Regions from separate parts of the Pseudovibrio sp. Ad26 genome, predicted to be linked through region 1. Evidence: riboswitches for the same ligand, from Rfam matches in the RefSeq annotation. Region 1 holds a riboswitch; each other region holds the start of a gene.

Region 1 (8,092 bases):
ACCGATGCCTTCCGAGATGGAGGAGCCTTCGGACTTCAGTTCGCCGTGGGCGTAATAGTTGTAAAGCGCTGCGCCGTGTGGGTCTGCAAGGCCGATCTTGATGTTCGGGTTCTTGTCCTTCAGGCCGATGCCGGTGCCGGCAAGCGTGCCGCCGGTGCCGACCGCACAGATAAAGCCATCCACTTTGCCGTCGGTCTGCTGCCAGATTTCCTGAGCGGTGGTTTCAATGTGGCCCTGACGGTTGGCGGTGTTATCAAACTGGTTGGCCCAGATGGCGCCTTGCGGGTGGGTTCTGTTCAGCTCTTCTGCAACCCGTTGGGAGACTTTGATGTAGTTGTTCGGGTTCTTATAAGGGACAGCCGGAACTTCGATCAGCTCAGCGCCTGCGATGCGCAGCATGTCTTTCTTTTCCTGAGACTGGGTCTCTGGAATGACGATGACAGAGCGGTAGCCCAGGGCGTTGCCGACCAGCGCGAGGCCGATGCCGGTGTTGCCGGCCGTGCCTTCCACGATGATGCCGCCCGGTTTGAGCGTGCCGCGTTTGACTGCGTCATTGATGATGAAGAGCGCGGCGCGGTCCTTGACGGACTGGCCCGGGTTCATGAACTCGGCTTTGCCGAGAATTTCACAGCCGGTTCGCTCGGAGGGGCCTTTGAGGCGAATAAGTGGAGTGTTGCCGATGGCTTCGATGGCAGAGGCGCGCGTATCCATAGTTTCTCTCAAATAATTCGTATGACCAAAAATCAGAATGCGGGTGTTTACCCCTTTTGAGACCACGCTACTGCGCTGACCCCACGAGAACAAGAAATGGGCTGCCAAAGGGTGCGTCAGACTAGGATATTATTCTCTTTGCGATTGCGCGTGAGAACAAAATTGCTCACGGGGTGCGTGGCTTTCGAATGAGTGCGCTAAATGCGATTTGAGAGAGTATCGATTTGCGCGCAGTCCAGTCTTCGTCAGGACCTGCTTTCCAGCCAGGTGATGGCATCCTTGGTGGCTTTCCAGAGGATCTCACCGTTCTCGCCCGCGCGCAGCATGAAGGAGTTATGGACTTCCTTTGGGACGGGCTGCACTTCCAGCAGGTTCACCTGCGTATCCAATGCCGGGGCAAAAGCTTCCTTGCGGGTGATGACAAAGCGCTCATCGGTTGGCACGCGGGACTGGTCTTTCTTCAGGCTGGCAGACTGCAGTGCTTTGTTGTGAGTGGCAGGTTGCATCACTGTGACGGCTATGGCTCTGCCATCTGGCAGCAGGTGCGTCTCATTTTGCTGGACCTCGGAATTGTAGATGACTTCGCCGTGGGTATCGATCAGCTCGACCCACAGGGTCTTGCGGCCCTCAATTTCCACCTCACCAACCCAGATGGACAAATCGCTCTCTAATGGATCGGCGTAGGGTGTTTTGGAGGGCGGAGCAACGGTGACGGCCAGATAATCCTCTGGCATGGCGTAGGTGTTGCCGTTGTCGGACTTTTCGATGAGCTGAGGGCCTGATGTTGTGGCAGGTGCGGAGGCGGGTGGCGTTTCTGCGTGCGAAGGCGCAGCCAAAGCGAGTGGCGCAGCGATGCAGGCGGCAAGAAACACTGATCTTGTGAGGTGCAACTTGAAGGTTTGCGGCAGACCGCAGGATGGTAACAGACTACTCATTTATGGCTCCCTGACTTTTACGCAGCAACTTTCCCAGAGGGGGCGCCTTATTATGTGCACTTCACTAGTCGTCACTTAGTAGTGATTATGGTAATATGCACTAGATATATTAGAGGTATACGCATTTACTTAGAGTATCTATGCCATAATAATTGTATATAAATTATGTTTCGCGTATTTATACTTTCAGGCTATTTAAATGCTATTATGTAAAATTTTCATTGCGTTGATTTGCTATAGGATTTGGATAGAACTGTGATGTAGGTCGCAGTTTGTACATATGGCAAAAAAAACTAGTATTTTTCCGTATGAGCTAAGTTTTTGAAAGAACAGCGCTTCATTTCGGCCAATTTTTTGTGGGTGCCAAGGGCTGTCGGGCGGCATTTGGGCTCGTTGCTGATATGCACAGCTCTCCAGACTTATGAACTCCCTGAAAATTGAAGGAGCCGGTGCTGGATCAGTGGGTCGCCATGTGCAGGATCAGGGTGAGTTTTAGCGCAAAATGGAACGCCTCCGCTTTTGTGCGGAAGAGAGTTCTACCCAAATGGACTTTATGTCTTCGGCCAGCGGCACTTGATAGTGCTGCGCCTTCGCTTCGCGTGAACATGGTTTTCTACCCATCATTTTTCTTGTTTTCTGGATAGACGCGCACGCACGTGTTTTGTGAAGAGAAGAGGTGTTTAAGTAGAAGGGGAGGATAAAGAGAAAAATATGGCTCCCCGGGCCGGATTCGAACCAGCGACCAAGCGGTTAACAGCCGCTTGCTCTACCACTGAGCTACCGGGGATCATACTATGTTGCCATTGGCGGCGATCGATAAAAGAAGTGGCTCCCCGGGCCGGATTCGAACCAGCGACCAAGCGGTTAACAGCCGCTTGCTCTACCACTGAGCTACCGGGGATCACGATGATCTTGCCGTATGGCTGCAAACGAAAAAGAATGGCTCCCCGGGCCGGATTCGAACCAGCGACCAAGCGGTTAACAGCCGCTTGCTCTACCACTGAGCTACCGGGGATCATGACACCCTTGCGAGTTTGCCTCGCCGTTTGCGTGAGGAGGCTTTTACAGAGGCATGTTGTGTTTGCCAAGTCGTTTTTTGCGTATTTTTCGATTTGTGGACAGTTTCTCTATTTTTTTATTGAGATATCCAAGGGGGTTAGCCAGAAATCTCCAAAAACCGCGGATTTTGCGGGTTTGATTTTCTGGTGATGTTGGAATCCTCACAAAGACAATTGACAGGAGAGCTGATTGCGCCGCACATTGAAGGCCAGAACTCCAGTTTCTTTTTGTTCCGGCTCAGGCTTTGGAATGACAAGATTAAACGGGAATGCGGTTCCATATTTTATGGAGACAAGCCGCAGCTGCCCCCGCAACTGTGAGCGGTGAGACCTTAGCGAAAATCCCACTGGCCTTTTAAGGGCTGGGAAGGGGCTATGGTCGGTTGAGCCGCAAGCCAGGAGACCGGCTGGAGATATGATTTGACATAGGACTGCTGTCGGGTGGACGGCGAGAGGTGCTCATGACACATGTTTTTCTGTCTCCGTGCGAGACAGTTGCTCGACTTTCATATTCCCCAGGTGAAGCCCCGGCTTCTATATGCTTGCTGGCCAGCTAACAAAGATGGCTGAACAGAGAGGCGACCTTCGTGTTCGCCATTGCTTGGTTACGGGCGGTGCTCGTTCCGGGAAAAGCGCATATGCGGAAAAGCTGGTCATAAGCAGCGGGCGACGCCCGACTTATATTGCGACAGGCCAGGCCTTTGACGGTGAAATGGAGGAACGCATCGTGCATCATAAGGTGCAGCGTGGCGACCTTTGGGACACTGTTGAGGAGCCGTTGGAGCTTGTGCGCGTGCTGAAAACGCATGCCAGCAGCGATCGTGCGATCCTCGTTGATTGCCTGACACTTTGGCTTTCCAACCTTATGCATGCGGAGCGGGACTGGACCGTGGAGCTGGAGCGGCTTCAGGCAGTTCTTAGCTCTTTGCCATGCCCCGTTGTGTTTGTTGGCAATGAAGTGGGCATGGGCATTGTGCCTGAAAACGCCATGGCCCGCGCCTTTCGAGATGAAGCTGGACGCCTGAACCAGCGTATCGCCGACCTCTGCCATTTTGTGATGTTTGTGGCTGCTGGACAGCCTTTGCAGCTGAAGCCTGCTGTTTTTCCGGAGATTTCCCTATGACTGTTTCTTTTGCTGCGCCTTCTAAAAAAATCCCTGCTGTCATTATCACTGGTTTTCTGGGTGCCGGAAAAACAACGCTGGTGCGTAACCTGCTGATGAAGGCACAGAACAAGCGCATTGCGCTGATCGTCAATGAATTCGGTGAGATGGGCTTTGATGGCTCATTGGTCAATGGCTGTGCTGACCCGGACTGTTCTGCTGATGAAGTGGTGGAGCTGGCCAACGGCTGCATTTGTTGCACAGTAGCTGATGATTTTCTGCCAACCATGGAGATGCTTCTGGAGCGCGAGCAGGTGCCGGATGTTGTTGTGATTGAAACCTCTGGCCTTGCCCTGCCACAGCCGTTGGTGCGTGCGTTCAACTGGCCTTCTGTCAAGCCGCGCGTGACCGTTGACAGTGTGGTGACCGTGGTAGACGCACCGGCTGTTGCTGCTGGCAAAGTGGCCTGCGATGAAGAGGCTGTTGCTGCGCAGCGGGCAGCGGATGATGCGCTGGACCATGAAAGCCCGGTGGAAGAGTTGTTTGCTGATCAGCTGACCTGTGCTGACCTTGTTGTGCTTTCCAAAGCTGATCTTTTGACTGAAGCAGAATTGGCGGCTGTCAAGCAGACGATCCGTGGCCGTGTTCGCGATGGAGTTGAGATTGTTTCTGCCTCTCATGGTGAGCTGGCGCTGGATGTTCTGCTTGGGCGGGATGCTGGTGCAGAAGATGATATGGACTTGCGCCTTTCTCACCATGAAGCACAGCATGCTCACGACCACGACCACGACCACGACCACGACCACGACCACGACCACCATCATCATCACGAACATTCTCATGATGATTTTGAGAGCTTTGTTTTGCCGGTTCGCCGCTTTGCCTCTCTAGAAGAGGTTAAGGCTCAGGTGGAAACGGCCATGAAGGTTTCTGGTGTGCTGCGCATTAAGGGTAGTGTGGTGGTGGATGGCAAAACCGCGCCTGTGCTGGTGCAGGCGGTTGGGCCGCGTGTGGAAGCGTGGTTTGCAGCTGGCAGTGAAAGCCATTCCAAGCTGGTAGTGATTGGCCTTGCGGGGCTGGACAAGCACAGTGTGCAGGCTGCGCTCAGTGAATTTGAACTGGTTAAGCGCTGATGCACGTACTTGTCGGACAGTCACGCCGATTGGATGATGGAGAAGAGGCCGTCGACCTTGAGCAGGCGCCTGCGGATGTTGTGTTTTTAAGCGCGGCAGATACGGAGCTTGCCGGGCTTGCGGCGGCACATGCTCAGCATGAGGGATACTCTCTTCGCCTTGCCAGTTTTCTTGCACTATCACATCCGTATTCTGTTGACCTTTATGTTGAGCAGACCATCCAGGCCTCCAAGCTTGTTGTGGTGCGCCTTTTGGGCGGGGTGGAATATTGGCGTTACGGCGTTGAGCGGCTGGAAGCAGCTGCCCGCGCGTTTGGTGTAAAGCTGGTTCTGCTGCCAGGCGACGACAAATGGGATGAAGAGCTGGCACAGCGTTCCACTGTGCCTGTGTCCGTTGCGCAAATGTTGTGGCGATACCTGATTGAGGGCGGTGCAGAGAACCTCTCAGGCGCCTTGCTTTATGCGGCGCAGATTGCTGAGCTTCCTGCCCAGGCCCCAGCGGAGCCGATGGCGTTGCCGCGGGCCGGTTTGGTGTTGCAGGGCCATGCGCTTCCTACTCTGGAGGACGTGCGGGCCAGTTGGAAAGATCCGAGCCGCCCCGTTGCTGCTGTTGTGTTTTATCGTGCGCTTTACCAGAGCGGCGCAATCGAGCCAGTACAAGCATTATGCCATGAGCTTGAGGCGCAGGGGATAAATCCGCTGGTGCTTTATGTGGCGAGCCTGAAGCAGGCGGAATGCGCTGCCGTTGTTTCCAGTGTGTTTGAGGCATGCCCGCCAGACGTGGTTTTGAACGCCACAGCCTTTGCTTTGTCGACGGCTGGCACTGTTCATTCCAGCACTGTGCTCGACAAGCAAGGTGCATGTGTTCTGCAGATTGTACTGTCGTCCTCCTCGGAAGAAGGCTGGGCAGAGAGTGATCAGGGCTTATCCCCGCGCGATCTTGCCATGCATGTGGTGCTTCCTGAAATTGATGGCCGTCTTTTGACGCGGGCGATCTCGTTTAAGGAAGAGGGGGACCGTGATGTCAGGACACAATGTTCACTTGTTCGGTTTGTACCAAAACGTGACCGTGTTGAGTTTGTAGCAGCGTTGGCGGCCAATTGGGCGCAGCTGAAACACAAAAACGCAAATCAACGCAAAGTCGGCATAATCCTCGCAAACTATCCCAACAAGGATGGGCGTATAGCAAACGGGGTTGGGCTGGATACGCCTGCCTCTTGCACGCATCTTCTTTCTGCTATGAAAACAGCAGGTTATGAGATTGCTGAGAATGCGCCGGAAGCTTCCGAGGCGTTGATAGACGACCTGCTGGCTGGGCCAACCAACGCACTTAGCAACGCAAACCAACGCAAAGGCGGGGCAGTGTTTGCGCTTGCTCGCTATAAGCAGTTGTTTTCTCAGCTTCCTCTCGCTGTGCGCGAGGGGATTGAGGAACGTTGGGGTGCGCCGGAGGAGGATCCGCATATTGTGGATGGCTCTTTCCAGCTGGCGCTGAAGACCTATGGCAATGTCACCGTCGGTATTCAGCCCGCACGCGGCTATAACATTGATCCTAAGGAGACTTATCACGATCCGGCGCTTGTTCCGCCGCATCATTACCTTGCCTGGTACATGTGGTTGCGCGACAGCTTTGAGGCGGACGCACTTATCCACCTTGGCAAACACGGCAATCTGGAATGGCTTCCGGGAAAAGCATTAGCCTTATCAGAGGCTTGCTATCCTGAAGCCGTGATTGGGCCTGTGCCTAATATCTATCCTTTCATCGTCAACGACCCCGGAGAGGGATCGCAGGCGAAACGGCGGTTATCCTCGGTGATCATCGATCATCTTACCCCTCCGCTGGCTCGCGCCGAGAGCCACGGCTCCGCGCTGGAGCTGGAGGCATTGCTGGATGAATATTACATTGCCGCCGGTGTGGATCATCGCCGCCTGAAAGCGCTTGGAAAAGAGATACTTGGCGTTGCTGCACGAGAAGGCATGGACAAGGATATAGGCCTGACATCCGAGATGGATGAGGACACGCGTTTGGCGCGGCTCGATGCGTACTTGTGTGACCTGAAGGAGCTACAAATTCGCGATGGGCTGCACATTCTGGGGCAGTCGCCAACAGGAGAGCAGCGGGCCGAGCTGCTGGTGGCATTGCTGCGCGTGCCTCGTGGCGAAAAGCCATATGAGAACAGTCTGTTACGTGCGCTTTCTGAGGATTTGAATCTGGTTGAGTTTGACCCGCTGGACTGTGCCTTTGAGCAGGCGTGGGTTGGAGAACGGCCTGAGCTTTTGCAGGAGCTTGTTGACGCGCCGTGGCGGAGTTGCGGGGATACGGTTGAGCGGTTGGAAGCGCTCGCGCTGGCGTATGTTTCTGGCGAGCTGACGGTTCCGGCTGTGTTTACAGCGACTTCTGCCGTGTTGGAGGCTCTGGAGCAAGACATCGCGCAGTCAGTGGATGCCTCTGGAGTGGCTGAAGTTGAGGGGGTGTTATCCTCCTTGGCCGGGCAGTTTGTCCCCCCTGGACCATCGGGTGCGCCGTCTCGTGGTCGCCCTGATGTGCTTCCAACCGGGCGTAACTTTTATTCTGTTGACGTTCGTTCCGTTCCTACAAAGGTCGCCTGGAAGCTTGGTGAGAGAAGCGCTAGCGCATTGATTATGCGGCATTTTCAGGAGCACGGTGAGTGGCTGAAAAGCATCGCCATGAGCTGCTGGGGAACCGCAAATATGCGCACCGGCGGGGATGATATCGCTCAAGCGCTGGCGCTGATTGGGGCTCGCCCGGTTTGGGAAGAAGCTTCAGGCCGCGTTACCGGATTTGAGATTGTTCCACTTTCCGAGCTCCAACGCCCCCGCGTTGACGTAACCCTCAGAATTTCCGGCTTTTTTCGCGATGCATTCCCACAACTCATACATCTGTTCGATGCTGCCGTTGCTGCAATCTGCGATCTTGATGAACCGGAGGACGCCAATCCGTTGGCGGCGCGGTACCAAACTGAGCTTGGGGAATTACTGGCCAAGGGTGTTGAAGAAGGACAGGCGCGAAAACGGTCCTCCAGCCGGATTTTCGGCAGTAAACCAGGAGCTTACGGCGCTGGCTTGCAGACTTTGATCGACGAGAAACTGTGGGATAAACGCGCTGACTTTGCGGAGAGTTTTTTAGAATGGG
Region 2 (8,092 bases), on a different contig from region 1:
TTGGTATTTGCTTTAAAGGGTTTGTAGAACCAGAGCGCGCTAAGGCACTGGTTCGTCAGGCAGAAAATGCAGGTTTCAAATATTGCTGGTTCTACGACAGTCACATTTTGTGGCGTGAGAGCTTCGTGGCTATGGCAATGTGTATGGAACACACCAAAAACATGCGTTTTGGACCATGCGTGACCAACCCGAATACCCGTGACTGGTCTCATGCAGCCAGCTTGTTTGGTTCGCTTGCTAAACAGTCCGGTGGTCGTTTTGACATTGGCCTGGGGCGCGGCGACAGTGCTGTGCGCGTGATGGGCAAGAAGCCTGCTCCGCTGAAGCGCCTTGAAGAGTTCACTCACACTGTTAAGGCTCTGATCCGTGGTGAAGAAGCACAGTATGGCGAATGCCCTGAGCCAGTGAAGTTCCCATGGGCTGATGGTTATGAGCTCCCTGTCTGGGTTGCTGCATATGGGCCAAAAGCGTTGAGCTCTGCTGGTCGCGTAGGCGATGGCCTTATTCTTCAGATTGCAGAGCCTGGCATTTGTAAATGGCTTGGCGATCAGGCTGTTGCTGCTGGTGAGGAAGCTGGCCGTGACATGAGCAACTTCGGTATTATGGCAGCTGCGCCTGCGCACACTGGCACTCTGGAAGAAGGCATTGAAAAGACCAAGTGGTTCCCTGCTATGGTGGGTAACCACGTAGCGGATATCGTTGAGAAGTATGGTTCAAACACTGATCAGGTGCCTGCGTCCCTGACGTCTTACATTGAGAATCGTCGCGGCTATGACTACTCCAAGCACGGTCAGAGCGATAATCCGTTCCTCGACTTCATTACCGATGATATTGTTGAAAGCTTTGCGGTTCTCGGCCCACCTGAAAACCACATTGAAAAGCTGAACAAGCTAAAAGATGCAGGCATCACTCAGTTTAACATCTATCTGGACAGTGGTGATGAAGAGAAGATCATCGCAGATTACGGCGAAAAGATTATTCCGGCTTTTAATGCGGACAACGCAAAAACACCGGAAGCAGTCAGCTAAGCAAACACGGGCCGGGTTCTATATGAACCCGGCCTTTTCTCTATCTATTGCAGAAAAACAACAATACCTTGGGTGAGCTGCCTCATCACGACTTTTCTACCAGTGTTTAGCTTGATATGAGCACTTTGTTTTCGTAGGTGCTAACCTACTCATATACCGAACGAGTATTTCTAGGTTCGGTGCTTAAGCAATTTGGAAAAGAGTATGGCTAAGGCTTCTGAAGCAAAAGGCAAAACACGAATTCAGATCGAGAAGACTGAGAAGATCCTCGCAGCTGCGCTGGATGTGTTCTCAACTTATGGATTTCGTGGATCTACGATCGATCAGGTCGCTCAGCAAGCTGGTTTATCCAAGCCGAACCTTTTTTATTATTACGACAGCAAAGATGCCATTCATGCAGAGCTGATTGAACGGTTGCTGTACATTTGGCTTGATCCTCTGCATCAACTCAATCCTGAAGGTGAGCCCATTGAAGAAATTTGCGCGTATGTACGCCGCAAATTGGAGATGGCGCGGGATTACCCGCGGGAAAGCCGCCTGTTCGCCAACGAGATCTTGCAGGGTGCACCGCGCATCAAATCTCTGATTGCAGGGCCCCTGAAGTCACTGGTGGATGAGAAGACCGTCGTCATTCAAGGCTGGATGAATGAGGGCAAGGTAGCCGACACGGATCCTTACCATTTGCTGTTTTCAATCTGGTCCACCACCCAGCATTACGCTGACTTTGACAGCCAGGTACAAACGTTGCTTCCGGCAGATAAGTCTAAAGACCGCTTTAAAGAGGCGGCTGCGTACCTTGATCGCATGTTCCGTAAAAGCCTTGCTCCGGAATAATCGAAAAGCTTCTTACAGACGGGTTGTGGGCGTGATTACAGGCCCCTGCTCCGTTTGCAGAATATGGGCTTTGACGCGGTAGACATCCTGCACGCGCTCTTCGGTCAGCACCTCTTCCGGCGTACCATACGCAACCAGCTTGCCTTCTTTTAACATCGCGATCCGCGTGCACAGGCGGGCAGCGTATGTCCAGTCATGCAGGCTGACAAGCATTGATGTGCCTTGTTGTTGTAGCTTCTGAAAGATTTCCTGAAGCTCCAACTGATGTTCCGGATCAAGTCCTGCCGTTGGCTCATCCGCAATGATCAGTGGTGTTTTTTGCATCAAGGCCCTGCCAAGCAGAGCACGTGCTTTTTCGCCGCCAGACACCTGTAAGATTGAAGCTTTTCTGATTGCTTCCAGCCCCAAACTTGCAATCGTTTCTTCCAGTTCCGCCTTGTGTTTGAGCGTCCGCACGGAGCCACCAATAGCTTCACAACCCAAAGCCAGAATGCGTTCTACAGACAAATCCCACGCCACGTCACGCTCCTGCGCCATGTAAGCAACATGCTTGGATAGCTGCTTGGCCGAGATACTTTTGAGGAGCTGGTTGTCGTAACTGATCTCCCCATGAGACCGGATTAGCCCGACCATGGCTTTCATCAGTGTGGATTTGCCTGAGCCGTTGGGGCCGATCAAGCCAACGATCTCACCTTTACCAATCTCCAGATTGATTGAGGACAGGATGTTCTTGGGACCGTAGTTGACGGAAAGGTCTTTGAGTTGAAGCAACATCAGATCAAAGCCCTGCGTTGTTTGATGATCAGCCAAAGAAAGAACGGCGCGCCGACAATTGCCGTCAGCACTCCGAGCTTGAGGTTTGATTGTGGGCCAAATAACTTCACAGTGATATCAGCAAGCGTGAGCAAGCAAGCCCCGGCAATGGCACTTGGTAGCAGAAGACGCTGTGGCTCTCCGCCTACCATTTTGCGCAGCAGATGAGGCACGATGAGGCCGATGAACCCGATTGTGCCCGTCACGGCTGTCACTGCACCGACACTGGCCGCAGTTCCCGCAATGGCGCAAAACCGCAGACGTGGCAATGATACGCCCATGGTATGAGCGGTTTCCTCACCCAAAGACAATGCATTGAGGCCTTTGCCCGTGATGAGCAGAAGGCTCCAGCCGATGAGAATGAACGGTGCAATGATGTACAAATGTTGCATGGATCTGTCGTTCAGCGAGCCGAGCATCCAAAAGACGATTTCCATGGCAGCGAACGGATTTGGCGACAGATTGAGCGCCAATGAGGTGAGTGCGGTCGCGATGCTTGAGATCGCTACGCCTGCAAGGATCAGTGTCAATGTCTGACCTCTGCCACCCGCCAGCATGGGCAACAAAACTGCTGCAATCGCTGCGCCAAGCAATGCAAACGCTGGCAGCGCGAAAGGCATGGTGATTGTCAGCCCGGTGTAAATTGCGATGACTGCACCCAGACTTGCGGAGGAGCTGACGCCGATCAGGCCGGGCTCTGCCAAGGGATTGCGCAGGAGGCCCTGCAATACCGCACCGGATAGGCCAAGCGTTGCACCCGTGATTAAGCCCAGCAGGGCGCGTGGGACGCGGATTTCCCAGAAGACGATGGAAACTGGCGTTTTTTCTGCAGCAAATGCTGCTTTAATCAACTGCATGAATGTCAAATCAGCAGCGCCGATCATAAGCGAGATTACAAACAAGGCAGCGGCGATCAGGCATAGTGCCATAATCAACGGAGCATCCGGATGCTTTGTCATTCGGCTTGCGCTCCTAATTTGGTGGCTTGTTTGGCCAGTTTACCAATAGCTTGCGTCACAAACGGCAGACCACAAATGGTGTATTTGTCTTCAACCATGACGCGGCCACTGTTGCCGAGTGTTCGCTTCAATGCCGGGTGAGCGAGGAGTTCAAAAGCCAGTGCTGGCTTGTCTGAGAACTGCGTGCCCTCAACAAGCAACTGTGGGTCTTCGAGGATCAGCAGCTCCAAAGGCAGCTTGCTCGTGCCCTTCAAGCCCAGATTATTGGCAATATTCTGCAGGCCAGCAGTGGTGATCAACTCATTGACAAGGCTACCGTCTCCCGCCGTGTACCCATTGGCGTAGTAGACCCCTGCCCGTGCTTGTTCATCTGGCTGGGCGTCGATTAACTGTTGGATTTCAGAGGTGAACTGTTGTGCAAGCGCTTCAGCTTGTTGTTCACGTCCCAATACCTTACCGAGACGTCGCAGCTCTTTGGCGATGTCGGAGATAGTCCGAACGGGTGGTACCTGGACCACCGTTATCCCAAGACCACGCAGCATCTGGACTGTGGTTTGATTTGTGTACGTCCCTGCGATCACCAGATCCGGGTTCATCAGATAGATTTCTTCTGCGCCACCAAAGTTGACTGGGTAAGCCTTTGCCTCTTCGCTCATTACGGAGAGCGTTGGGTCAGACGCTAATCTGGAGACTGATACCAGTTGCTCTTTGTCTGCGAGCAGCATGGAGAACTGGTCGGTGCACAGGTTCATGGAGACAACTCGCCCAGGTGCCTCAGCCTCATTCTGGTCAGCGCGTGCAACAGCAGGACTGATCACCAGACCCACCAGAAACGCCATTTGCATGATCTTTTTGATCTTATTTCGCATTTCGACCTTTTGAGAGGCGTACATAAATTGGAAGGCAACCCAAGCAGAGCTTTCCCTGCAAGATGCCGCTCAGCATTCACCGAGCGGCATACTTAATCAGAAACTGGCAGTAAGACCAGCGTAAACGGAAAGACCTGGTGTCTGATAGTCTCTGATCCGCTCATAATCCTGATCCAACAGGTTTTCACCGCGGACGTGGAACGTTAAATTCTCGGTGTACTGGTAAGCGGCTTTGGCATTGACCAGAACGAAGTCGTCGAGCTCACCGTTATCTTCAATGCCAGAGACATAACTGGTGTTGAGGTTGAGAGATAGTACATCCACCGGCTTATAAGTTGCCCCTACATTCACGTCATGCAGCGGTACACGGCGCAGACGTTTTTTGTCTGGTCCAACAGCCCATGTGTAAGTGTAGGCAGCATTGACGCTCAGATTGTCGAGAACATCCCAGTTAGCAGAAAGCTCCGCACCTTGGCTACGAGACAAGCCGTCAATCTGCTCGTACTTACTGGTATAGTCGATAAGGTCTTCAGTCATAATATGGAAGTAAGTTGCGCCAAACCGTAGTTTACCGTCGAAAAACTCCTGATCGACGCCAACATCAAAGCTCACGCTCGTCTCTGGCTTCAAATCAGGATTTGCTCCCCATTTGCCAAAAAGCTCATTCAGCGATGGCGCACGGAAGCCATTGCCAAAGCTTGAGCGAAAACGTGTTCCCTCAATAATTCGGTAGGACGTTGTAGCGCGACCAGACCAGTATGTACCAAAACGAGAATGATGATCCAGACGTGATGAAAGAGAGAGGCTTAGCTCATCAGATGGCTCAACCATAATCTCAGCAAAGCCACCAAAGATCCTACTGCTTCCGTATTCTGCGTAGTCCTCATGCATCCAATCACCACCAAAGTTCAGCGTGATTTCGTCTGTTGCTTCAAAAGTGTTGAGGACATCAAACTTGTAGCGATCGCCTTTGTAAGTTCCTGGATTGTCACCGTAATACTTGCGTGTTGTATCGACTATCTGGAATGAGGCGTCAGTTGACATCCTATCATCCAACCACGCAAAATTTGCACCCAACTTGCCTATATACTGACGGTAGTCCTGCTCATTACGTGCATCAGGGTTATTAAATCCATCAAACTCGCTGTGACCATCCGTGCCTCGAGCAACAAAATATAGGTTCAGAGCCTCTGTGACATCGACTGAACCTTTTGCAGAAAAGGTCAGGTTCTCATAACCATCTTCATCTGCTGTGTCACTTTTTGGGGTTTGCGCACTAAATCCATCGGTATGGTAGCGCTGCACGTTCACTGCGATATCTGCTGTTTCAGTCGCCGCTTGAAATCCATAGGACGCGTTGACAGTTCCATAGCTGCCACCCTCAATGGCGACATTATGCTTCACGGTGCCCGGCGCAGCGCGTTTGGTGATGATATTGATAACACCTCCAACCGCTTGGCCGCCATATAATGCACTATGCGAGCCTTTTAGGATCTCGATACGTTCAACATCATTAAGTAAGACATGCTCAAGGCGAGCTTCAACTTGCGTACCAGACGGGTCAGCAATATCGACACCATCCAACAAAATCTTTGTGTAATAACCACTCATACCTCGAATGCGTAGAGAGCTTGTTTTTCCCGCGCCACCATTTTGCGAAAATGAAATTCCCGGGAGTTTTGTCAGGTATTCGGAGACAAACGTAGCGCCGTCGTTCTTTAGGTCTTCTTCGGTCACGACATGTGTTGTGGAGCCGACTTTACCGGCTTCGGTTTCCGTTCTGTTGGCGATGACGATGATGTCATCGAGCTCTGTCTCGTTTGCGGATGAGATAAGAGTTGAACTGAAGAGTGCTGAGAGGGCTACGCTGGACTTTAGAGTAGCTGCGATCCAAGATGTGTTACGCACGAGTTTGGTCCATCATTCACAGCATCCATGTTGGAGGCCATGCTGTTGATTGCATTGTGCGTCTTTGAAGAAACTTGGTTCTAACCCGTTGAAACAAAGTCAGATTCATCACCACTCAGACGCACTGTGAATGTCACCTGAACGGAATACCGCCCCTTAGCACGCCCCGTACCGTGGGTGAGTGACTGCATCTGGCAGGTCTCCTGGCTTGCGCGTCCTTATTGTTGCTCCGCCTTCCCAACACCGCTTTAAACAGCTGCATCAGTGGCATGTGTGAGCAACAACTCTACGCTTACAGTTGCGGGGGCAGCCACGGCTTTTCCAAATGGACCGTGTTCCCTTTTCATTTTCATCTGATCGACAAAAATACCAAATGCCCGGCTATTGATCAGATTTCAGGGGCTTCCGTCAACTGGCTGAGCGAGGAACTTGATAAAATTCGACCAATTGCCAGCTAAACTCACAGAATTTGCTGGAGAGAGCACATCACCATATCTTGCGGTGCGACCACTTAAGGCCGCACCTGCTAGGGATGCTTAGGCTCAGGACCCATTGATTTTTGGTGTTTTGTCTGATTCACTTCAGCCAAACCGGAGCTTTGATGTGAGTGATTTATTCTGGCTAACTGAACCTCAGATGGAGCGCCTGTGCCCCTTCTTTCCTAAATCACATGGCCGGCCACGGGTTGATGATCGACGTGTGTTAAGTGGTATTATCTTTATTATTCGCAATGGATTACGCTGGCGGGATGCACCCCAGGAATATGGCCCGCACAAGACCTTATATAACCGGTTTGTGCGTTGGTCGCACAAAGGTCTTTTTGAAAAGATCTTTGAGGAACTGGCCAGACCTACAGGCCCTGAGGCTGATGTCTTGATGATCGATGCAACACACCTTAAAGCTCACCGCACTGCTTCAAGTCTCAAAAAGGGGGCTGTGGCCCGCGCCTGATCGGGCGTACAAAAGGGGGAATGAACACAAAGCTGCACGCTGTTGGTGATGGCGCAGGCCGTCCGATCCGGCTTCATCTGACAGCTGGGCAAACCAGTGATTATAAGGGAGCTGAGGTGCTATTGCCGGATCTGCCTGCTGCCAGGGTCGTGATTGCAGATCGGGGCTATGACAGCAACAAGGTCAGAAAAACCGTGACAGATCAGAATATTGAAGCCTGCATTCCGTCACGCAAAACCCGCAAAAAGAAAGTCCCGTATTCCACCAGAACTTACAGAAAACGGCATAAGGTCGAAAACCTGTTCGCCAAGCTTAAGGACTGGCGACGTATTGCAATGCGATATGATCGCTGTGCCAGTATATTCAAATCCGCAATCTACATCGCTGCAACCGTCATATTCTGGCTATGAGTCCTGAGCCTAGGCCGCATCGCTGCCTTCTCGTTTGTTTAGCTCATGAAAATCAAAGCACAGCCGAGAATGACAAGGAGTGCGCCGATCCATGCTCCAATGGCAGGGAACTCTTTGGTTTGCCACCATAAAACAGGTAGCATCATGGCTGGTGTGGTTGCTGACAAGGTAGAAACAATGCCAACTTCGCCACCGCTGAGTGCATAGAGGATCAACGTCATGCCGATACCCATGCCGAGCATACCGGACAAAGAGGCCAGCGCTACAATCTCTTTGTTGATTGGGTTCGCTAGCCTAAACGGACGGCCTGGTAGGTAAAA
Region 3 (8,092 bases), on a different contig from region 1:
CACCTGAATAGCTTTGGATGGTATCTGACCCTGAGCTACCGTTGATGACTAGATCATTGGCGTTAAGTTGAGCTTCCAGCGCTGTCGTGTCATTGCTCATGAGGCCATAGACAACGTTGTGTACCGGGTTACCTGAGCCCGAGCCAGACAGTCCTAAGCCGGAGATGTCAATGTCATTGGTCGTATGTGAGAAAGAGTCTGAGGACGAGTCATAATCGAGACCATGACCGAATGAGACACTATCAACCGCTCCACTAAGGACATGGTTGGTCAAGCTATAAGAGATGTCTCCGGCTGAACCAGAATCGACGATGAATGATTGAGCGCTGTCACTGACAAATGGTAAAAGCGCTGAGCCGTTTGTTGCAGCATAATTGTTACCGCTGAAATCGAAAGGGTTTGAGGAGAAGTGTCCCCACCCAGAGCGATCAAAGTTTTGGTTATAATCCGCAAAATACGCAGGCATATTGATGCCGGTACCGTCGTTGTTTGCGTCACTCAAATTGATTGTTACAGCCATGATTTCCTCTTCCTGTGGAGGTTGTGTTCGTTCTCAGAACGTTTGAGAGGGATCGCTCATGCGATCAGTCAGGCTGGCTGGCGTAAAGCTGGCTGGCAGGTAGATTAAAATGTGAAGTTCAAAGCAGCGGTAACGGTCCGGCCTGGAGATGGAAACTCTCCAGCGGTCAGTGCGTCGACATAAGCAACATCACCCAGATTATTTACGTCTACCCGCAGTGTCGCGTTTTCATTGAACTCGTAGGAGCCGTAGAGGTCGACGACGGTATAGACATCTGTCTTGTACCCGCCACTAAAGAAGCCGAATTGGCCATCAGGCTCTACGTATATGATACGTCCGCCCAATGTCAGTCTCTCATCTAAGAAACGAAGACCACCGTTTGCGCTAAGTTTGCTTTTGGGTGCAACATTGAGCAAGATAACCCTATCTGCTGCTTCCCCATGCTCCGTGTAGGGACTATCAAATGTGAAAGCGTTGGGTAAGTCGATATAACTTCGGTTATATGCGACGCCTGCAAAGAAGCTACCTGCATCATAAAATGCTTCTAACTCAAAACCTTGCGTGTTTATTCGTTCATAAAGGTTGCCATATTGATAGTAGGGAATTTGTAACTCAAAACTGCCTAGATCAAGTGTAGCGCCAGCCACATTTGCCAAAGCGACGTAATTTTCAACCTTCCGATTGAAGTAAGAGAACTTGAGTCTCAATGTGTCATTCTCGATGAACTGATCATCAAGTTGGATGTTGAGGCCACCTTCCCAGGTTTTGGCAAGTTCTGGTCGCAGTGCCCCATTCGGAAGATATGGAAGTCCGCCACCAGTATGTTCGCCGCCCAGGAATGTTTCCATGACGGTCGGAATTCTGTAGCCCTCTGAATATCTACCGAAGAATTGCAGTCCATCTAATGGAGTGATAGCGAGAGCGAACGTTGGAGAGAACCTGTTTCCCGAGTTAGAGATATTCTGTCCAACAACTGAAGTGTTTCCAGAAAGGTCGTACTCAACCGTTTTTGGGGTGCCCTTCAAATTAAACTGATCATATCGTAAGCCGAAATTTAGCTCGACCAAATCCTTGTAAGAAAAGGCTAGTTGGTTGAATGCACTATAAACATTACGTTCACCACTTGGGTCGGCTCCAATCCATAAGCTATCCAAATCAACCGTTGATACATCTGGTTTTGATTTTGATTTTCCAACATCTTTGAACGCTTCAATCCCATAATTCCAGGAAATCGATAGCGCTGAAAGGTCAAATTGGCTTGTGTTTTGAAGACTACCACCCAACGAATTGAGTGCGAAATCATTATCGAAGCCGCCTCCCTTAGATGTGCGTGGTAAGCGGTATTGATCATTATGCGTACGGTTCGCCCAGAGTTTAGCTTCTAGGTCAAACCAACTGTCATCGGGCTGCCAAGTGTAAGTTGCTGTGCCTGTTATGTTGGTGATATCGCTTTCGTTGCGAAAGTCACCACCGATTGTGCTGTTCGTGAATGCATCGTGGAAGCCAAGAGCGCCAAGCACTAATGTATGGTCATCATTGAGATCGATGTTTAATTTTGTAAGCCAGGATAGCGTTTCTGATCCGGTAAACACAACTGGTTGGCCAGTCTTACTAAACTCCAAACTACCATTGTTACCCGCTTGATATTTGCCAAGGTTCTTTTTGCTGATACCAGCTGCGAAACTGACGTTGTCAGTCAGTTTTATGCCAGCAGCGAGATTGCCGTTGAAGTTGTAGGCATTCGTACCAGCTGCCAGCTTTCCCTCAACGCCGTAGGATCTGTCAGGCTTGATCAGGTCTTTGGCTTCAATTGTTCGGAAATTGACCACACCACCCATAGCGCCCGCGCCACCCACACCCGATATGGCACTTTTTTCAATCTCAATCTGGCGGACAAAAGCAGGATCAACGTAAAAGCGTCCGGTTTCATCATGACCAGCTTTCTGGAAATTCTGGCGTGCTCCATCAATCATCACATTCACGCGGTTCTGGTCCTGAAGGCCACGAATATTGATGCTGATACCGGGATCTTGCGGGTTATCGGCAACCGTCACTCCTGGCACACCAGCAAAGAGGTCTGCTGCGGTGCGAGCATTAGAGTTTTTGATTTCTTCTCGGCCAATAACACTGACTGCGCGAGGTGTTTCGTAAACCCATTCAGGTGCCCCTTGCCAGCCGACAGGGTCTCCGGAGGAAGCCGTCACGATGACTGGTAAGAGTGATGCATCATCGCTATCAACTGAGATGGCATCCTGAAATCTAGAAATGATGATAATTCCAGATGGATCAATCTCGTATATCAGCCCTGTTCCATCTAACAGCATATCTAAGGCATCTTGAGTTGCCATAACGGCTTTGAAGCCTGCTATGCGAATGCCTTTGATATTCTTTGCGTTAACAGACAACCGAACGCTGGCTTGCTGACCAATCTGCATAAGTGCAGCTGATAATGAACCTGCAGGAATGTTGAATGATGTCTGCCTGGTTAACTCAGTCGTCGTTGACGCAGATTGCGCATACACTGCGGGTAGTGATAACGCAGTTGTTTGAAACAATGATGCAAGCAAAACTGTTACTAGTAATTTGGTGTGACGCCCCCCCAGGCGAAATCCCACCTTATGCCCCGTTTCCATATATACCACTTCCAAACTCGCCCATGGATTATTACTAGGCGCTAATCTCACGCCCTATTTCCTAGAAGAGACGATCTGGAGAGGTTTATTTTCTGAGAAAAATACTCATATTTTTAAAAGTATGAGTATTTTTATTTTTTCAATAAATATATCAAAAGCTTAGATCATCGAAATTGCAACAAAGAAACCAAAATCCCTGAGTTGAACAGAGTGTGCAGCTGAGATTGCATCCAAACTTTGTCTCGGCTCATTGAGGTTAAAGACACCAGTCACACGTTTGGACATGAGACGAGGATCCAACACTATCACTGGTATCTTCATGTAACGACGCAATTGGAAAAGCACATCTTCAAAGCTCTGATCTTCAACGTAGAGCTTATCTTGCCGCCATGCAGCTATATAGTCTTGGTTGACTGTCCTTACAACTTGTTTGCCATGCTCACTCAGGCTTGCCCATTCAAATGCTCGCAGATCTAGCTTTTCCTGCAAATTAGAGGCCTGTGCGACCTCAACGTGCCCATGCTCGACGCCGACAGAAACCATAGAGCGCCCCTTGTTGATGTTGAAGCGGGTACCTAGCACTGTTGTCGTGGTATCGCCGGTTGTAACAACAAATGGTCTGTCCGCATCCGGTGCTACATCAAATAGCACTTCCCCTCTCATCAGGTTCACCTTTCGCTGGTCTGCGGCAAAATTCAATTCAACAGCTGAATAAGCAGAGAGGTAGATCTTCGAACCATCTTGAAGACGTATTTCTTTTGACTGGGCAACATCTGTTTTATGGTCTGCATATATCCAAATCATGAGATGTGGAATCAAAGAGATGCTTGAAAGTAAGAGGAAAATGCAAGCAAAACCGACGGTAAGATGCGGTCGAATTTTTGCAAAGAGGCTTTTATGCGCAACAGCGAGCTGAGCTATTTCACCCGTATTGACATTCGGCTCCAAACTCTCTTGCCCCAGTTGACCAAGTAAAGAAGATGTTTGAGTTACCCTCTTCCAAACATTCGAATGTTCAGGATGCTGATTTAGCCAACTTTCAAATTCCTGCCTAACCTGTGGGTCTTCCGGGTACTCTTCCAAAAGGATAAACCAATCGATTGCAGCATCTTCCGTTGTTGAACGCCTTTCAATCCTTCGATCTGAATGTTTCATTGGCTTAATCCTGAAATGATTTTGGTACTCGGAATGGCTATGAAGTTGTCCTTCCTAAGAAGAGACGATTGGATGACTGTCTTTTTCGAAAAGAAATCAAAAGACCTCTTAAAACCCTCGATTACAAATGTCAGGACTGCTGTTTCATAAAAGCCTAGGTCTTTAAAGTCGGACTGGTAGTTTATGCCGCTATCTCTTTGCATTCAGCACCTTCATGCAGTGCTTAATACCAGTATGCAAGTGCTCATGGGTTTGCGTCACAGAAAGGTTTAAACGGCTAGCAATTTCTCTTAGCTTAAGCCCCTCCAGACGGTGCAATTCAACGACTTTGCGTGTTATTTGTGGTAATTCGGCAAGCGCTTTTATGACCAGTTTAAGCTCCTGTTTGCCGGCTAACGCACTCTCCTGAGTTGGCTTTTGTTCCGAATAGGATGTAATTGGAGTTTCATGATCAAATCTCTGAAGTTCCCGTTGTTGCTTGCGCAATTGGTCGATGCAAAGATTGTGAACGATACGACGAAGGTAGCTGTCTGGTGCGTTGGGTGATTTGGAGCCAATCCGTAGGAAGGCATCCTGAACAATGTCCTCACTGAGCGCCCAGTCTTTGGTTATGGATGCAGCATAGCGGACCAGCCCCTCGTAATTTTTTGTATGTATTTTTACATGCTGTTGGGATTTGGTCACGAAACGGAGCCGTTCACTAAAACGAGTATACGGGGAAATTGCAACCATTATATGATTTAATATGAGTATAATAGTCAAGTTATATTGTTGGTTGATTATCAGACAATTGCGCTCGCTATTGGTGTTCTTTAAGTGAAAGAGCGCGTGTGTAATACGAATTTGAAACTGGTTGCAGCAAACAGCATCAGGTAACGAGGGTAAGAAACTATGATCGTTGTATTAAATGGCGATTTGCGAAGCACGGCGCCAACTCAAAAACTCCGTTAAAAGTATAGGATAGGCCCCTCAAAACTGGGGTGAGGTATAGATACTGCTTCCAAACTCCACAGCATTAAATTGTGTAAAGTCATCCATATGTTGACCCACACTTACGTAAATGCACTATATGAGGCGTTCTTGGTTCTTGCGAGATGACTCGCAAGCTAAGAGGGAAGCTGGTGAAAATCCGGCACTGCCCCCGCAACTGTAAGCAGCGAGCAGGCGTTCGCTCATACCACTGGAGATGTTCTTCGGGAAGGTAGAAGGCCTGTGTTGGAGCTGTGTAGTCAGGAGACCTGCCAAGAGACTTTTAACAACCACAGGCGGAGGGCCTGAGCGGGTTGTGAGCAGGTCTGCCTTATGCGTGGGTCCCTGTCTCTCATCCCCAGCCTCTTCTCCTATGCTACGGGGACTAAAGCATGAGCATTACCGTATATTCCAAGCCTGCCTGTGTGCAGTGCACCGCAACCACTCGTGCGCTGGACAGCGCTGGAATCTCCTACGACGTGATTGACCTTTCTCAGGACACAGATGCTTTTGCTGCTGTGCAAGAACTTGGATACCGCCAGGTACCTGTTGTTGTCACAGGTGACCAACATTGGGCGGGTTTTCGCCCAGACAAGATAAGCGCGCTCGCCTGATACGTTGAGCGGGCTCGTCTATTTCTCAAGCCCATCTGGAAACACACATCGCTTTGTTGAATGCCTCGGCCACCCGGCTGAGCGCATACCGTATCGCACGTCTGAACCTATGTTGCAGATGGCGGATCCCTTTGTGCTCATCACACCAACATATGCGGATGGTGAGGGGCGAGGGGCGGTGCACAAACAGGTGATCCGTTTCTTGAATGATGCGGCCAATCGAAATTTGCTGCGAGGCGTCATCGCCTCGGGCAATCGCAATTTTGGGGCGTTTTTCGCTCATGCAGGGACAATTATTGCCGCGAAATGCAGTTGCCCATGCCTTTACAAGTTTGAACTTGCAGGCACGGAAACAGACATTGCGCGGGTTCGTCAGGGGCTAGATTTATTTTGGAAGCAACAACATTAGAGCAATCGGTGAATAGTCCGCAGGGACTTGATTACCATGCACTGAACGCCATGCTGAACCTCTATGATGTAGAAGGCAAAATCCAGTTTGAGGCTGACCGTCAGTCTGCACGTCAATACTTTTTGGAACATGTGAACCAGAACACCGTTTTCTTTCACTCTTTGGAGGAAAAACTCACCTACTTGGTGCGCGAGAATTACTATGAAGCGGAAGTTCTGGAGCAATACGACCCGGCGTTTGTGAAAGCCATTTTTGTGGCTACGTATGAGCGGAAGTTCCGTTTTCCGACTTTCCTTGGAGCGTTCAAATTCTACACTAGTTATGCGTTGAAGACGTTTGATGGCAAACGTTATCTGGAGCGCTATGAAGACCGCGTCGTTATGGTGGCGCTGGCGCTGGCACGTAGTGATGAAAACCTTGCCATGCGGATGATGGATGAAATCATTTCCAGCCGCTTTCAGCCTGCAACGCCTACTTTTCTGAATGCAGGCAAAAAGCAGCGCGGTGAGCTGATTTCCTGCTTCCTGCTGCGTCTGGAAGACAACATGGAGTCGATTGGCCGTTCCATCAACTCCGCATTGCAACTGTCCAAGCGCGGTGGTGGTGTTGCCTTGCTGCTGACCAACCTGCGCGAGTCTGGCGCTCCGATTAAGGGCGTTGAAAACCAGTCCTCTGGTGTCGTACCTGTGATGAAGTTGTTGGAAGATAGTTTCAGCTATGCCAACCAGTTGGGTGCCCGTCAGGGGGCTGGAGCAGTCTACCTGAATGCACATCACCCGGACATTCTGAACTTTCTCGATACCAAGCGCGAAAATGCTGACGAAAAGGTCCGCATCAAAACCCTTTCCCTTGGTGTGGTTATTCCGGATATCACCTTCCAGCTCGCTAAGCAGAACGAGGAAATGTACCTGTTCTCGCCTCACGACGTGGAGAAGGTTTACGGCGTACCGTTCTCAGAAATCTCTGTGACAGATAAATACCGCGAAATGGTGGATAATCCGAAGATCCGCAAAAGGAAAATGCGGGCTCGTGACTTCTTCCAGTTGCTGGCAGAGATCCAGTTCGAAAGTGGCTATCCATACATTTTGTTTGAGGACACTGCAAACGCCGCTAATCCCGTGGCCGGGCGTATCAACATGTCCAATCTGTGTTCAGAAATCCTGCAGGTGAACGAGGCAAGCACGTTTAAAGACGATCTGTCCTACGCCCATCTTGGCTCAGATATCTCCTGCAACCTTGGCTCGCTCAATATTGCCAAGGCCATGGATGGCGGGGATTTGGGGGCAACGGTTGAGACGGCCATTCGCGCACTGACGGCGGTTTCTGGGATGAGCGCAATCGACTCTGTGCCCTCCGTGCGCCGTGGTAATGACGAGAGCCACGCCATTGGCCTTGGACAGATGAACCTGCACGGTTTTCTTGCGCGAGAGCTTGTTCACTATGGCAGCCCTGAGGCCATCGACTTCACCAATGTCTATTTCTGTTCGGTGCTTTATCACTGCATTCGTGCATCCAATGAATTGGCGCGAGAGCGCGGAGAGAGCTTTAAGGGGTTTGCGGAGAGCCAGTACGCCTCTGGTGTGTTCTTCGACAAGTATGTTGACAAAGACTGGATGCCGGAAACGGAACGTACAACAGCTCTTTTCGATAAGTTTGGCATCCACATCCCAACGCGCGCCGAATGGAAAACCTTGAAGGAGGCGGTGATGAAGGACGGCCTGTTCAACCGCAACCTTCAAGCTGTGCCGCCAACTGGGTCCATCAGTTACATCAACAACTCCACATCGTCGAT

Evidence for each region. A riboswitch is a leader RNA that binds a small molecule or an ion and turns the genes downstream of it on or off. The one in region 1 is predicted to bind cobalamin.
Region 2: another riboswitch for cobalamin. It lies ahead of PsAD26_RS13875 (TonB-dependent receptor); the one in region 1 lies ahead of cobU (bifunctional adenosylcobinamide kinase/adenosylcobinamide-phosphate guanylyltransferase).
Region 3: another riboswitch for cobalamin. It lies ahead of nrdH (glutaredoxin-like protein NrdH); the one in region 1 lies ahead of cobU (bifunctional adenosylcobinamide kinase/adenosylcobinamide-phosphate guanylyltransferase).

Annotation. Positions count from the first base shown of each region.
Region 1 is NZ_LMCE01000088.1:206,261-214,352, reverse strand. It holds gene PsAD26_RS18150 (cysteine synthase A) at 1-711, opposite strand, end outside; gene PsAD26_RS18145 (hypothetical protein) at 957-1,646, opposite strand; tRNA gene PsAD26_RS18140 (tRNA-Asn) at 2,359-2,433, opposite strand; tRNA gene PsAD26_RS18135 (tRNA-Asn) at 2,473-2,547, opposite strand; tRNA gene PsAD26_RS18130 (tRNA-Asn) at 2,587-2,661, opposite strand; cobalamin riboswitch at 2,922-3,131, shown strand; gene cobU (bifunctional adenosylcobinamide kinase/adenosylcobinamide-phosphate guanylyltransferase) at 3,267-3,827, shown strand; gene cobW (cobalamin biosynthesis protein CobW) at 3,824-4,939, shown strand; gene cobN (cobaltochelatase subunit CobN) at 4,939-8,092, shown strand, end outside.
Region 2 is NZ_LMCE01000058.1:249,359-257,450, reverse strand. It holds gene PsAD26_RS13900 (TIGR03842 family LLM class F420-dependent oxidoreductase) at 1-1,028, shown strand, start outside; gene PsAD26_RS13895 (TetR family transcriptional regulator C-terminal domain-containing protein) at 1,233-1,862, shown strand; gene PsAD26_RS13890 (ABC transporter ATP-binding protein) at 1,875-2,636, opposite strand; gene PsAD26_RS13885 (iron ABC transporter permease) at 2,636-3,634, opposite strand; gene PsAD26_RS13880 (ABC transporter substrate-binding protein) at 3,631-4,503, opposite strand; gene PsAD26_RS13875 (TonB-dependent receptor) at 4,600-6,411, opposite strand; cobalamin riboswitch at 6,587-6,800, opposite strand; one part of gene PsAD26_RS28850 (IS5 family transposase) at 7,015-7,342, shown strand; one part of gene PsAD26_RS28850 (IS5 family transposase) at 7,342-7,772, shown strand; gene PsAD26_RS13860 (DMT family transporter) at 7,811-8,092, opposite strand, start outside.
Region 3 is NZ_LMCE01000109.1:4,187-12,278, reverse strand. It holds gene PsAD26_RS23020 (heme acquisition protein HasA) at 1-520, opposite strand, end outside; gene PsAD26_RS23015 (TonB-dependent receptor) at 625-3,153, opposite strand; gene PsAD26_RS23010 (FecR domain-containing protein) at 3,313-4,308, opposite strand; gene PsAD26_RS23000 (sigma-70 family RNA polymerase sigma factor) at 4,498-4,992, opposite strand; cobalamin riboswitch at 5,373-5,569, shown strand; gene nrdH (glutaredoxin-like protein NrdH) at 5,670-5,891, shown strand; gene nrdI (class Ib ribonucleoside-diphosphate reductase assembly flavoprotein NrdI) at 5,896-6,300, shown strand; gene nrdE (class 1b ribonucleoside-diphosphate reductase subunit alpha) at 6,282-8,092, shown strand, end outside.